One region of the Bacillus sp. EB106-07-01-XG149 genome, then DNA from elsewhere that is predicted to be linked to it. Evidence: riboswitches for the same ligand, from Rfam matches in the RefSeq annotation. Region 1 holds a riboswitch; the other holds the start of a gene.
What was found. A riboswitch is a leader RNA that binds a small molecule or an ion and turns the genes downstream of it on or off. The one in region 1 is predicted to bind S-adenosylmethionine.

Region 1 (7,578 bases):
ACTATATCAGCTGCTGCAAGCTTACAAGATGCACTAAAAGAAATTGAAACAAAATATAAAGAAAAAGAACCTAATATTAAACTTTCTTTTAACTTCGGTGCTTCTGGTGCACTTCAACAACAAATTGAACAAGGCGCGCCTGCTGATTTATTCTTCTCAGCAGCCGAAGATAAATTCCAAACCCTTGTTAAAAAAGGATTTATTAATGAAAAAGAAGGGAAAAATCTTCTTGGAAATGAACTCGTTCTAGTTGTCCCAAAAGATAGTTCTCTTACAAAAATTCAAGATTTAAAAGATGAAAAAATTAAGAAAATCGCACTTGGTACACCTGAATCAGTACCTGCGGGAAAATACGCAAAGGCTTCTCTCACACATGAAAATCTATGGAATGACATTCAAAATAAAATCGTATTTACAAAAGATGTTCGCCAAGTGTTAACATATGTAGAAACAGGTAATGTCGATGCTGGTATTGTATACAAAACCGATGCTCTTATTTCAAACAAAGTAAAGATTGGCGAGACAGCAGCAGCTACTTCGCATGAGCCAATCCACTATCCTTTAGGTGTTATAAAGGAATCTAAGCATAAGAAAGAGGCGACTTCATTTTATGAGTATTTGCAGTCAAAAGATGCACAATCTATCTTTAAGAAATATGGATTTACAGTCCTGTCATAATTGCCATGAGCTTTGATGCCATTTTGTCACCAATCTTTCTATCTTTACGAGTAGCTGCATGCGCCACCATTATCGTTACAATTTTAGGGACGATTATCGGGCGAGCGCTAGCACGCTCCTCATGGAGATATAAAATAATATTAGAAACTATTTTCTTATTACCAATGGTACTTCCACCAACTGTAATCGGCTTTTTTCTCATTATCATTTTTGGAAATAATAGTCCCATTGGAACATGGATAGAATCAATATTTCAGCAGTCCATGATGTTCACATCTACTGCTGCAATCATCGCTTCTACAGTTGTTGCATTTCCGCTCATGTACCAATCAGCAAAAACAGGGTTTTCTATTGCGAATGTACAAATTGAGGAAAGTGCTCGTGACCTTGGTGCGAGTGAATATCAAGTTTTTCTACACGTCACACTTCCGCTTGCATTTCCTGCATTACTAAGTGGAATGATTTTGAGCTTTGTTCGTGCACTAGGGGAATTTGGTGCTACACTCATGTTTGCTGGGAACATTCCTGGTAAAACACAGACAATCCCAACTGCAATTTATATGGCGATTGATGCAAGTAATATGCAGCTCGCCTGGACACTTGTAGTTATCACTATTAGTATGTCACTCCTATTTCTGCTATGTATTCAGCTTATTAATAAAAGAATTACTAACCCTTAAAGCAGCTTTTTTCGAAGCTGCTTCTTTATTTCTCAGGAAATAAAATATACCGCCGGGAAATAACTGAATTTTACCTTTTATTAAAATATACATTTTATTTGAATTCACTTTCTAAAATAGGCAATTTCCTGTTATTATATGGAGGTGTTTCAAAAAATGAAGAAATGAAAACGCATTTATATCGTGAATTCTTCATCCTGTTTTAGCGATCGGTAATCTTCTACTCTATTAGTGGGGCATTACCGATCGTTAGAACGATATGTAATTATATTGGTATAGAAAACCGAAGGGAGTCTTGTAATGGACATTTTATTAGCGCTTCTTCCTGCAATTGCATGGGGAAACATCTTATTAGTAAGCGTAAAAATGGGCGGTGGTGCATATAGCCAAACGGTAGGTATGACAATCGGCGCTCTATTCTTCGCAACAATTATGTATGTATTTACTCAACCAGCTTTAACAATGACAGTCTTGATTGTTGGTTTTATTTCAGGTTTATTCTGGGCTTTAGGACAAGTAAACCAATTAAAAACAGTTGAAAAACTAGGTGTTTCAACTACTGTAACGATTTCTACTGGTATGCAACTTGTTGCAACTTCTATCTTTGGGGTTATCGCTTTCCGTGAGTGGACTACTACAACAACGATTGTTCTGGGAACGATTGCAATCCTATTAATCGTAGTTGGTGTTGTATTCACATCACTAGATGACAAAGAAAATGCACAGCCACCAGGACAATTGAAAAAAGGACTTCTTACTTTAATTGTTTCTACTTTCGGTTACCTTGTATATGTAATTATTATTCGTTGGTATAATATCGATGGTTGGTCTGCTATTTTACCACAAGCAGTTGGTATGTTTGTTGGTGCGGTTGTATTGACATCTAAACATAAACCATTTAACAAATATGCAATCCGTAATGCTTTATCTGGTTTACTATGGGGAACTGGAAACTTATTCTTACTTCTTTCATTACCACGTGTCGGAGTAGCAACAAGCTTCCCATTATCTCAAACTGGAATCGTTATCTCAACATTCGGTGCGATTGTCTTCTTAGGTGAAAAGAAAACAAAACGTCAATTGATCTTTATTGCACTAGGTAGTGTTTTAATTATCGGCGGCGCTGTATTGTTAGGTATGACAAAAGCATAAACTTATAATCTATCAATCCCTGAAGCTTAGCTGCTTCAGGGATTTTTTATTACAACTATTTTTTAAATATAATAATCTTTATAGCCTTATTTGTATCACCTCTCCTCCCTCACATTTCATTCTTTTCACTACAAGTCTTTTCTTTTTACAAAATTCTCTTAAAGATGGTATCGTTTTTTATAACATATCTTCACTAGAAAGGAATAAAGGATATGCTAACTAAACATCGAATTCTATTTATTGGTGCTGGTCGTATGGCAGAAGCTATATTTTCCGGATTACTTAAAACAAGCAAAGAATACATCGAAGAAATTATCGTTTCTAACCGCAGCAACGTAGAAAAGCTAGAACAATTACGAGCGCGATATAATGTGTCTACTGCAACAGATTGGAAGCAGCATGTTACATCTGTTGATACGATTGTTTTAGCAATGCCACCTTCTGCACATGAAGAATTATTAGCAGAATTATCTCCGTTACTATCGAATCAACTTGTCGTAACGGTAGCCGCCGGCATTGGCCCATCTTATTTAGAAGAAAGACTTCCAGAGGGAACACCTGTTGCTTGGATTATGCCAAATACAGCTGCCGAAATTGGAAAGTCTATCTCTTTATATACAATGGGACAATCAGTAAACGAGATGCATCAAGAAACCCTGCAACTACTTTTAAGAGGCATTGGCACTTCGCAACTTTGTACTGAAGAAGAAGTTCATCAGCTTACCGCAGTTACTGGAAGTGCACCTGCTTTCCTTTATTACTTTGCTGAAAGCTTGATTGAAGCAACAAAAAGTTATGGCGTCGATGAAGCAACCGCAAAACACCTTGTCATTCAAATGATTTCTGGCTCTGCTTCTATGCTTGAACAAACGCAAGATCCGCCTAACCTCCGCGAACAAGTAACAACGCCAGGTGGTTCCACAGCTGAAGGTCTCAAAGCTTTATATGAATATAATTTTTCAGAGGCAATTCAAAAAGCAGTAGAAGCAACAAACAAAAAAGCTAGGGGGAAATAATATGAGTTTAACAAGTTTAAAAGACTATACAACATTACATAACGGTGTGAAAATGCCTTGGTTCGGTTTAGGTGTTTTTAAAGTAGAAGATGGTTCAGAAGTAATTGATTCTGTAAAATCAGCAATTAAAAATGGCTACCGCAGCATCGATACTGCAGCAATCTATCAAAACGAAGAAGGCGTTGGACAAGCGATTCGTGAATCAGGTGTTTCACGTGAAGAATTATTTGTTACATCAAAAGTATGGAATAGCGATCAAGGATATGAAACGACACTTCAAGCATTTGAAACTACATTAGAGAAATTAGGTCTAGAATATTTAGATTTATATTTAGTACATTGGCCTGTAAAAGAGAAATATACTGAATCATGGAAAGCGTTAGAAAAACTTTATAAAGATGGCCGTGTTCGTGCTATCGGTGTGAGTAATTTCCACATTCACCACTTACAAGACGTATTTGAAATCGCTGAAATTAAGCCAATGGTCAACCAAGTGGAATACCACCCACGTTTAGCACAAGAAGAATTACACGCTTTCTGTAAAGAACATAACATCCAGCTTGAAGCTTGGTCACCATTAATGCAGGGACAACTACTTGATAACTCAACATTACAAGACATTGCGACAAAATATAATAAATCAACTGCACAAATTATTTTACGCTGGGATTTACAAAATGAAGTTGTAACAATCCCTAAATCTATTAAAGAACATCGCATTATTGAAAATGCAAATATCTTTGATTTTGAATTAAGTGCTGATGACATGAAAGCAATTCAAGCTCTAAATGAAGATCGTCGCGTTGGTCCAGATCCAGATAACTTTAACTTCTAGTAGAAAAACCACTGCCATATGCAGTGGTTTTTCCCGTTGTAGAAAACTGAAAATTTAAACTATATTCCAATTGGTTGACACTTCATTATCCAAGGTGTAAGATTTTGAATTATCAAAGAAACACAAAAATTAATAAAATTTATTCGTTTACTCATTGTATCAAGAGAGGTGGAGGGACTGGCCCTTTGAAACCTCGGCAACAGGTTCATTTTGAATACTGTGCCACTTCCTGCAAGCTTTGTGCTTGAAAGATAGAATGAGGGACTTCGTTTATATACGGGTGCATAACTTGTACGTAAAAATCCCTCTTTCTCAATATGAAAAGAGGGATTTTTTATTTTTCATTTCCCTCATCATCATCCAAACTTAATTATTTAGGAGGAAAATCAAATGAAAAAGAAGTTTGTACCCGGTATTGCATCAGTTGTAGGAGTAAGTATTTTATTAACTGGTTGCGGTAGTTATAAAAATGAAGCAAGCGGAGCAAATGCAAAAGACGAGGCGCCTAGTAAACAGGTTTTGAACTTATCTTCACCTACTGAAATACGAACAATGGATACAGCTCGTGCTACAGATACTGATTCTGGTCAAGTAATGAGAAACGTATTTGAAGGTTTGTATAATCTTAGTGAAGGTAACAAACCTGTCCCTGGTGTTGCAAAATCTCATGAAGTAAGTGGTGATAAAACGAAATACACATTCCATTTACGAGATTCAAAATGGTCAAACGGCACTCCTGTCACAGCGAAAGATTTTGTCTTCGCTTGGCAAAGAGCTGTTGATCCAGCAACAGCCTCTGAATATGCATTTCTATTCTTTGATATTAAAAATGCAACAAAAATTAACAACAAAGAACTTCCAGCCGATCAACTTGGTGTAAAAGCAATTGATGACCATACGTTTGAGGTAGAATTAGAACGTCCTGTTCCGTACTTTATTAGCTTAACAGCGTTCCCAACATTTCTACCAATTAACGAGGAATTCTTTAAATCACAAGGTGATAAGTACGCTTTAGAAGACAATACAATCTTGTACAACGGAGCTTTTACACTAAGCGATTGGAAGCACGAACAAAGCTTTAAATTCAAGAAAAACCCTACCTATTGGGATAAAGATACTGTCAAACTGGAAGAAATCAATTTTAACGTCGTAAAAGAAAAATCTACAGAAGTAAATTTATTCGAGTCAAAACAATTAGATCGTATCAAACTAACATCTGACTTCGTTGATAAATATAAAAAGGATGCTAACTTTAAAGAACGGCCAAACGTAGGGGTACAGTTTCTACGTATGAATCAACAAAACAAAGTACTTCAAAACGTTTCTGCACGCCAAGCAATCGATCAAACAATTGATCGAAAATCCTTTGTAAATACGTTATTAAATGACGGCTCTACACCAACCTCTAGTCTCGTGCCGAAAAACTTTGCAAAAGGACCTGACGGAACAGATTTCCGTGCTGCAAACGGCGATTTAACAAAGGTTGATACAAAATCTGCTCAAGAATTATGGAAAAAGGCAAAACAAGAACTTGGGTCTGAAAAAATAACGTTAGAACTATTAACAAGTGACGGTGACCTTGAAAAGAAAACTGGTGAATTCTTAAAAGGACAACTAGAAAAGAATTTAGATGGCTTAACGGTAAATATAAAGCCGCAACCACGTAAACAACAAGTTTCACTTTTATTAAAAGGTGACTACGAAATTGGAATTGACGGCTGGAGCCCTGACTTTGCGGATCCAATTACATTCCTTGAGCTATTTACAACGAATAACCCTTACAACTTAGATCATTACTCTAATAAGGAGTTTGATGAAACAATAGCAAAAGTAAAAACAACTTTAGCTGGTGATGAAAAAGCTCGCTGGGAAGCATTACTAGCATCCGAGAAAATATTATTTAAAGACTCTGTTATCGCTCCTCTTTACCAAAAAGGCGAATCTTATTTAGAGCGTCCTTATGTGAAAGGAATTGTGCAAGTAGACTTTGCAGGTCAATTAAACTTCAAATGGGCAAAAATTGAAAAATAAAGCGAAACTTTAATCAGTGGGTTTTTCTTCATCCCCACTGATTATTAGCCCACACCAATTGTTTTTTAGCAAAACATATGAAAAGCAGATTCCCTAATACGAGGAAATCTGCTTTTTTAATATATTATTCTAAGAAATTAACAATCTATTTTTATTATTGACATATAGTTCTTTCCAGTGTTAATATTCTAAATAATCAAAGAAACGAAATATTTCACCATCAAAATATAACGTCTACTACGTTGAAACATATAACGATAGATTATAGTTCAACATGTATATACATATAGAACACCTGATTACCTACATACACATATCTATAATAGGTTTTCTCTTCTTCTATAGCTACACTTCAAAACGTGGACATTACGACGTTACGAACAACACATTTAGGGAGGAACGAACAATGAAGAAAAAAGTTGTACCTGTTGTTGCATCTGTTTTAGGGGCAAGTCTATTACTAACTGCTTGCGGGGGAAATAAAGATCATGCAAGCGGAGCGAAAGCAAATGATAAAGCACCTGATAAGCAGGCAATTAACTTATCATTCGCTTCAGAAATTCCAACAATGGATGTTGCAAAAGCAACGGATGGGGAATCCATGAGCGTAATGCGAAATGTTTTTGAAGGTTTATATGCAATGGGAGAAGATAACAAACCAATTCCTGGTGTTGCTGAGTCGGTTGACCTTAGTCCCGATAAAACAAAATATACATTCCACCTGCGTGATTCAAAATGGTCAAACGGTACTCCAGTTACAGCAAAGGACTTTGTCTTCGCTTGGCAACGTGCCGTAAATCCTGATACAGCAGCTGAATATGCATTCTTATTCTTCGATATACAGAATGCGAAACAAATAAGCCAGAAACAATTACCAATTGATCAACTAGGGGTCAAAGCTCTTGATGATAGAACGTTAGAAGTACAACTAGACCGTCCTGTTCCCTACTTCTTAAGCTTAACGACATTCTCAACATTCTTACCAATTAATGAAGATTACTTAAAATCTCAGGGCGATAAATATGGTTTAGAAACAAATCATTTAATTTACAACGGTGCTTTCACATTAGATAACTGGAAACACGAGCAAAGCTTCCAATTGAAGAAGAACCCTAACTATTGGGATGCTAAAACTGTAAAATTAGAAGAAATCAACTTCAATGTCGTTAAAGATAAGTCTACAGAA
Region 2 (7,578 bases), on a different contig from region 1:
TTTGGTTGGATTATGAACTTCTGGGGGCTTCTCGGTTTCATACGTGAGGCAACGTGGGAAGCTGTCATTTCGTATTATATCGCAAGTTTTTATTTCGATTTGAGCCATGCGATTTCGAATGTTGTTTTCTTACTATTATTTAGTACGTCTTGGATTACGATTCTTACGAGATTCAAAAAGAAATATGGCATATTAGATAAGCATAACATGGCATAGAAAAGCATACTCATATAAGGTAGGGTCGCGACTTACATATTCGTTTGCCTCTTTCATGCTTCTTACATATTGTAAGGAGCATTTTTTATTGTCAAAAAATAGTCCAATATATATCCGTTACTATATAAAATTATTTGTATAATAGTAGGTGAGAACTATTTTCAAAAGGGAGGTGTATAGTTAATGAAGTTAGTTATTCCGAAGCAACATGGTGCATGGGCCATGCTCGTTATACCATTTCTATTAAGTGTCATACTTGGGAAACCTACTATTTATCATATTCCATTGTTTTTAGCTTGGTTCTTTATCTATTTAGCTACGTATCCATTTCTTACGTACATAAAGCAAAAACGAAAAAAAGAGTTTTTACATGCAGCAATTGTATATTTTATCATCGCTTTCGTATTTGGGATGATTTCTCTATTATATGAATGGCGCATTCTTTTATTCGTAGCAGTAATGATTCCATTATTTATAGTAAATATGTATTACGCCCGTCAAAAGAATGAAAGAGCGTTACTAAATGACATTAGTGCGATTATTGTTTTTTGTATTGGTGGTTTAGTTAGTTATTATTTTTCAATGAAACTTATAGATAAAACAGCACTATTTATTGCGCTTATTTCATTTTTATATTTTTTAGGAAGTACATTTTATGTAAAAACGATGATTCGCGAGAAAAATAACCCGAAGTATCGCCGTATATCATGGGGGTACCATATTGTATTAACAATCATTGTATTTTCAATGAATCCGTGGTGTTCTCTTATTTTTATACCGAGTGTCATTCGAGCAATTATGTTGTATGGCAAAAAAATTTCTATTATAAAAGTAGGGGTTTTAGAAATTGCTAATTCTGTATATTTTTTAATTATAACGGTAATAATTATGAAGTATGCCATTTGAAAAAACTTCCCATCTTATGATGGGAAGTTTTTTCAATCTTGTTCTAAAATATGAACGGTGTAATCACAGCGTTGAATAGCTTGTTCGATCGCATAAAGTGATTGTTCAATACGAGCGCGATTAAAATCTTTTTCAACAGTCTGTAGCGCTTCTTCTAAACAATGTTTTGCTTCTTGTAATGATTGAAAAGAATTTTGGACATATCCACGAGCATTTTCGTGCATTTCATAATCCTCCTTGCATATTCATATATGTATAGTATGAACAGTAAGGAACAAAATATAATTTGTTATATTTATTTGACAATTAAAACGAAATTACGTATAGTAGGAATTAAGTGAATATTTTCTTATCCAGAGAGGTGGAGGGACTGGCCCGATGAAACCCAGCAACCGCGATGCAGGTGCTAATTCCAGCAGAACATATTTGTTCTGGGAGATAAGACGAAGATATATACGTAACTTCTTCTTATCGGAGAGGTTTTTTTGTTGCAAAAAAACCGATTACGAAAATTTATATTAAGAAGAAAGGGGTTGCGAAGTACTGTGACACTCGAAAAATACGTAAAACTGCGTAGTACAGTTTATGAATATATGATAGAGCAAGATAAGCCAATATCATTGTTAGATATTCAAGAACATATCGTTTCGCATCATGAAGGAAAATTCACGAAAAAGATGTTACATCAATTTTATTTATCAAGACTATTAGATGAACTGAAACTGGATGGGAAAATTACATTAGCTGATGAATATCTCTATACTGAAAAAGGGGTATTTTATAAGGCAGGAAAAGGGAGCTAAGCTCTCTTTTTTTTGAAGTATGTAGAGTAAAAGACTGCTTAAGCAGCCTGATACAAGGGAATGGTGTTGAGTGTGTAGTGTCAAAGATTGAATGTGCCTGAAAGAGGCACTTCATATCGGCTGCAAATGAAAAGAGACACCTCCGCCGAATAGGTGTCAGTCGTTTTGTCATATAGACTTGCTATTTGACAGTTATTAGAATAACATGCAGGGTTTTGGAAGTCAAAAGGGAATTAAAGGAAGAGGTGTTGTTATGTACGCTTACTTACTAAATGATATAACGAAATGGATTCCTAAGTACATTATGGATAAAGGTTTTGAATATTATGAAGAAGGACATGTAGAAGATGTTGAAATACAAGAAAAGAAAATATTTGCTTTTGTTACTGGAAATGCAGGAAACTATGAAGTAATGATTGATCTTGAAAATTTTACAGAAAGTAGCTGCGAGTGTCCATATGAGAATTATTGTAAGCATATGGCGGCAGTTGTTTATGATATTCAAGGTGCTGGTGAAAGTACGCTTAAAGAGAAACTGAAAGATTTAGAAAAGGAAGAGTTACTTACATTATTAAATCGTTTATTACAAAGTTCGAAAAACGTGCAAATTGTAGAAAAGATGTTAAAGAAGGGGAAACTGTAACTTATAGAGGGAGTTGTTTTGTAGTGAACGTACTAATTGTATACGCTCATCCTAGTCCTTCCAGTTTTAACGCGGCGATATTAAAGCATGTACAAAAAGGATTACAAGAAACAGATCATTCGGTTAAGGTACTTGATTTATATAAAGAACAATTTGATCCAGTCCTTGTATTTAATGAGGAGAAGAAAAGACGTGATTTAGTAAATGAAGAAGAAACAGCCCGGTACAGAACGTTAGTGGAAGAAGCGGATACGCTTCTCTTTATATATCCGATATGGTGGTGGGGGATGCCTGCTATTTTAAAAGGGTTTATTGATCGCATTTTCGTTGCTGGTTTTGCTTATAAATATGAAGGAGCCCTGCCGAAAGGCTTATTGAAAGGGAAGAAGGCATGGGTAATTAATACGTTAGACTCGCCATTATGGTACGTCGCACTATTATATCGATCAGCCGATTGGATTATGATGAAGCGAGGTGTGTTACGTTTTTGCGGCATTCGCGATATAAAACGATCTGTTTTTCAATCTGTGAAAACGAGTAAAGTAGAGAAGCGGGAAAAGTGGTTATTACACATAGAAGAAAAGGCTCGTTCATTATGAATGAAATGGAACGTATTATAAAGTGTTGTCAGTATGATAATGAACTTTTTCGTACATATATTAATTGTTTAATCCAATTGAAGAAATGTAGTGAAATATTTCAACAAATACAGATTCAATTAAGGAATGATTATTTAATAAGAGGAATTTGTGAAAGAGAAGTGGATGAGGTAGTAAGAGGAAGTAAAGAATATGAAACGTATTTTCTTCCTAAAGCGTTACAGTGGAATTTCCTTAAGAAAAATCCACATGTAATTGAAAAAGTATGTGAAGACTTTTTTTCATTTGAGGCGTTACATCTTACGGAGATAGAGTGGGAGACCGTAATAAATTGCGTGGGAAATAAGTGATTTATTATGTAAAAAAGCTAGTATAAAACTAGCTTTTTGTTTTAAATAAATAAGAAACATAGACTAATGATAAATCCTGCATATAGTAAGTTAACGACGTAAAATCCCATAATATCACGAGCACCTAAACCAGCTATCGCTAATGCCGGTAATGCCCAGAACGGTTGAATCAAGTTCGTCCAAGCATCGCCCCACGCAATTGCCATTGCTGTTTTTGCAGCAGGTACACCAAGTTCAGCGCCAGCTGGAATCATAATTGGTGCTTGCACAGCCCATTGACCGCCACCAGATGGAACGAAAATATTAACAATGCCAGCATTTTGAGTTTTTATAAAGAAAAGGCGCTATCCTCAAAGTACCTCCTCCACTTAATCTATTCCTTCTATTAAAATTATAAATTGAAATACATTTTTTTATTAAGATAAGAAGCTGAATTAATACAATATCGTGATGAAATTTCTATATGTTGGTGAACTGGTTCCGTTAGCACTTGAATTTGAATTTTCTAGAAGGATTAGCGGTAGATTTGTATTGGCTGGTCCTGTTAGTGATTCGTTCCCTTGAGCAACTTGAACAGGGGGAGAAAACGGCTCTAAATGCGTATTGATTATCTGAAAGTTACGTCCGTTTGCGCTAACTTCGATAGACAACCATCCCTGAAGAATTGTAAATGGTTGTCCGCCAACTAGTATTGTTAATTTTGTTTTGAAATTGGTTATTCCTGTGGATTTAAAATAATAATTCCTGTAGTTAAAGAGTTAAAAAATGAAGCGAATTTAAGAAACTATTTCATTGTTGGATTAGATACAAATGGAGCCTTTACTACTGAGCAACTTGTTTCGTTTATAAAGTTAATTGGAAATGAACATAAAATGATATTTATTAATACGAGGGTACCACGTCCGTGGGAATCAATCGTTAATGAGAGGGTGAAAGTAACGGCATCTGAGTGTAACTCTAGTTGATTAGTATGCAGCAAGTGCAAAAGGATTTTATTTTCTTTTGTGGAATGTTATTTATATTTACCTTATTAAAGTTTAGAAAGGAGAATATTTATGAAACATTCTTTATTGGAGACAAATCCAGAACCAGGAAAGAAAGAATCATTGCTTACACGATGTGCAAATGTATTTTCGAGATGGTCTCAGAAATATGTCCCAGATGCCTTTGTTATTGCTGTGTTGCTAACTTTATTTACTTTCATTATAGCTTTATTGATGAATCCCTCAAATCCGTACAAAATCGTAAAATCTTGGGGGGATGGGTTTTGGACTTATTTAACGTTTACTATGCAAATGGTATTATTAATGGTTACAGGGATGACGCTAGCTTCTGTCCCTTTTATTAATAGAGGCTTGCAGTCCGTTGCAAAGTTAGCCGATACACCCCAAAAGGCTTATACGATGACATTTTTGATCAGTGCAATTGCATACTATATTAATTGGGGACTAGCCGTAGTTGTGGGAGCTATCATTGCAAAGGAAGTGGCGAAAAAGAATCCGAATGCACATTTTCCATTGCTTGTAGCAGCTGCTTATGCTCCGACAGCCTTATATAGCGCAGGTCTCTCCAGTTCTATTGGCCTGACAATTGCCACAAAGGATCATTTTCTTGTAGATATGATTGGAATTATTCCTACCTCACAAACAATCTTTAGTTATTCTACTCTAATTATTTTTTTCGCTCTATTCATCACGATGCCAATTATTATTGTCCTTATGGCTCCAAAAAGTGGGATTATTAGATATAAAGCACTCGAAACAGATACAAATTCTTTTGTAAAACCTCCGCAAAAAAACTTAACTCCTGCGGAAAAACTGGAATGGACACCGGTTTTAGGAATAGTATTAGGCGTAATCGGCACGTTGTATTGTGTTTATGAATTCATAAACGGTCATAGTTTAGATTTAAATATCATTAATTTATTTTTCTTGTCACTTGGTTTGCTCCTGCATGGTTCTCTTGGCAACTTTGCACAAGGATTCAAAGAAGCAGCGCAATCCATATCTCCAATTATCCTACAGTTTCCATTTTATGCGGGGATTATCGCTGTTTTAGGTAGTTCAGGCTTGGGAAGCTCAATCATTGAATGGATGGCATCTATTGCGTCAAAGGATACCTTTGATATATTTACATATTGGTCAGCGGGTTTGGTGAACTTATTGGCACCATCTGGCGGGGGGCAATGGGCTTTGCAAGGGCCACTGCAAGTCCCAGCAGGATTAAAGTTAGGTGTAGATCCGGCTACTATCGCTATGGCGGTAGGCTGGGGGGACGCATGGACAAATTTGATTCAGCCATTCTGGGCACTACCTCTTTTAGGAGTACTGGGATTGAAAATTAAAGATATTATGGGTTATTGTTTCATTCTTTGCATTTGGGTCGGGATTGTAACAAGTTTATTGATGTTATTTCTATATTAGTTTTCATAGGGATATACATTACTATCAAGTAATACCATTAAAATGAAAAAACACGCTATTCTTTCTGTAAAAACATGAGGAGGGATAGTGTTTTTTTATGTTTTTTAGAAAGGATGATCCATAATACATGGCTAATTCATGGTCAATATCAAATTCATTCGTAAGCTGTTCTTTATCAAGCTAACATGATAATCACCATCAACGCTATGGTTTTAAAACTATCCAAAATGGTATGGAAGAACCGGGAGTGTTGGAAGTACTACGAGAACAGTTGGGTATGATTAATAAGAGACAATAAAAAAATCCTCCTGGATGCAAGAGGATTTTTTTATAGGGAATAGTAAGGATGAGAGGAGGTGCATTACATATGGGAAAAGGTAGAAGTAATAATGCTGGTAAAAAGCAACCGAATTTCGATGATTCATCTAATTTCGCTAAACAAAGCCAACCGACAGAAAAGAAGAAGAAGTAAAAAAAGGATCTCTCTTTATCAAGAGAGATCCTTTTTTTATATATTGACGTTTCAGCACAACATATCGATTGCTCAACCAAATAGTCATTCATGCAAAGCTTAAACTCCTTCGAATGGAAGTCAATTTAATATTATTGTCCTGTTTTTTATAATGCTTCTTCACGTTTACCTTATTTAAAAAGCCAATACAAAAAAGACGCGTTTTCTAATTAAAAAGAGCTCTTAATGGAGTATTATCTTTATTTCGAGCCTTTAATAAAATTCTCCAATTTATATTTTACTCTATTAGGCTATGAAATTTAAGTGATTAAATGTAAAATTTATATAGATGATTATATAAAAAGTTAAAAACATCGGTTACGTTATTCTACAATCGGGTCAAATTATAGAGTAAAGGTTGTACTATGGCTAAAAATATTGATAAGCATGAGGAGAGGATTACATTGACTATTTATGAGCAATTTATAGAGGCTCTTAAAGAGAAAATAGGCGATACTGTAACATTTGCAGAGATAAAGGACAGATTAATAACAAAATTTAATACGAAACCGGGGAGTATTAATCCTGCTGATTATTGTTATAACCGTTATAATAAAGGGAGAGTATTTAATAAAAATCTGTTTATATATATAAATAAAAAAACTTATAGATATGTAGGTGAAAATTATCCTTATACAGGATTAGTTTTTCACAAACCTAAAGGGGCAGATTGTGAATCTATTGTAGGTGAGTGGGATAATGGTAAACTTCTTTTTTATAAGGATAAAATAGGAATCTCACAAATCAAAAAGTTATATGAGGCATACTTTGAAATGTTACGATTTGAAATGAATGTTCTTGGGTGTAAGGCGACTGAATTAAGGCATCTTATAGGTCGTCTAGGTGAATTTTTTTGTGTCCTTTACACGAATGGTGAGCTATCCAAAGTGACGAATCAGCATGGATATGATGTCATTAAAGATGGGAGAAGAATAAGTGTTAAAACAACTGCCCAAGAAAAAGGGTTTATCACGATCAATCAAAACACATTTGACCAATTTGATGACTTCTTTGTAGTTCAGTATAAAGATGATGATTTGAAAGTATTATTTTATGGGCCAAAGGAAGAACTTCCGGCGCTTAGACCATATGGGAATACTTATGAGGTTGATATAAATTCTTTAAAG

Region 2: another riboswitch for S-adenosylmethionine. It lies ahead of AC3WTA_RS18965 (hypothetical protein); the one in region 1 lies ahead of AC3WTA_RS26910 (peptide ABC transporter substrate-binding protein).

What each region holds. Positions count from the first base shown of each region.
Region 1 is NZ_JBYTDP010000012.1:47,945-55,522, forward strand. It holds gene modA (molybdate ABC transporter substrate-binding protein) at 1-678, shown strand, start outside; gene modB (molybdate ABC transporter permease subunit) at 684-1,358, shown strand; gene AC3WTA_RS26895 (GRP family sugar transporter) at 1,659-2,510, shown strand; gene proC (pyrroline-5-carboxylate reductase) at 2,723-3,526, shown strand; gene AC3WTA_RS26905 (aldo/keto reductase) at 3,528-4,361, shown strand; SAM riboswitch class I at 4,515-4,619, shown strand; gene AC3WTA_RS26910 (peptide ABC transporter substrate-binding protein) at 4,752-6,392, shown strand; gene AC3WTA_RS26915 (peptide ABC transporter substrate-binding protein) at 6,799-7,578, shown strand, end outside.
Region 2 is NZ_JBYTDP010000004.1:379,423-387,000, forward strand. It holds gene AC3WTA_RS18950 (ECF transporter S component) at 1-216, shown strand, start outside; gene AC3WTA_RS18955 (YwiC-like family protein) at 400-1,122, shown strand; gene AC3WTA_RS18960 (hypothetical protein) at 1,155-1,346, opposite strand; SAM riboswitch class I at 1,469-1,567, shown strand; gene AC3WTA_RS18965 (hypothetical protein) at 1,608-1,925, shown strand; gene AC3WTA_RS18970 (SWIM zinc finger family protein) at 2,179-2,568, shown strand; gene AC3WTA_RS18975 (NAD(P)H-dependent oxidoreductase) at 2,592-3,167, shown strand; gene AC3WTA_RS18980 (group-specific protein) at 3,164-3,517, shown strand; partial or broken gene AC3WTA_RS18985 (TIGR00366 family protein) at 3,559-3,837, opposite strand; partial or broken gene AC3WTA_RS18990 (SGNH/GDSL hydrolase family protein) at 4,258-4,467, shown strand; gene AC3WTA_RS18995 (short-chain fatty acid transporter) at 4,573-5,940, shown strand; gene AC3WTA_RS19000 (DUF7225 domain-containing protein) at 6,856-7,578, shown strand, end outside.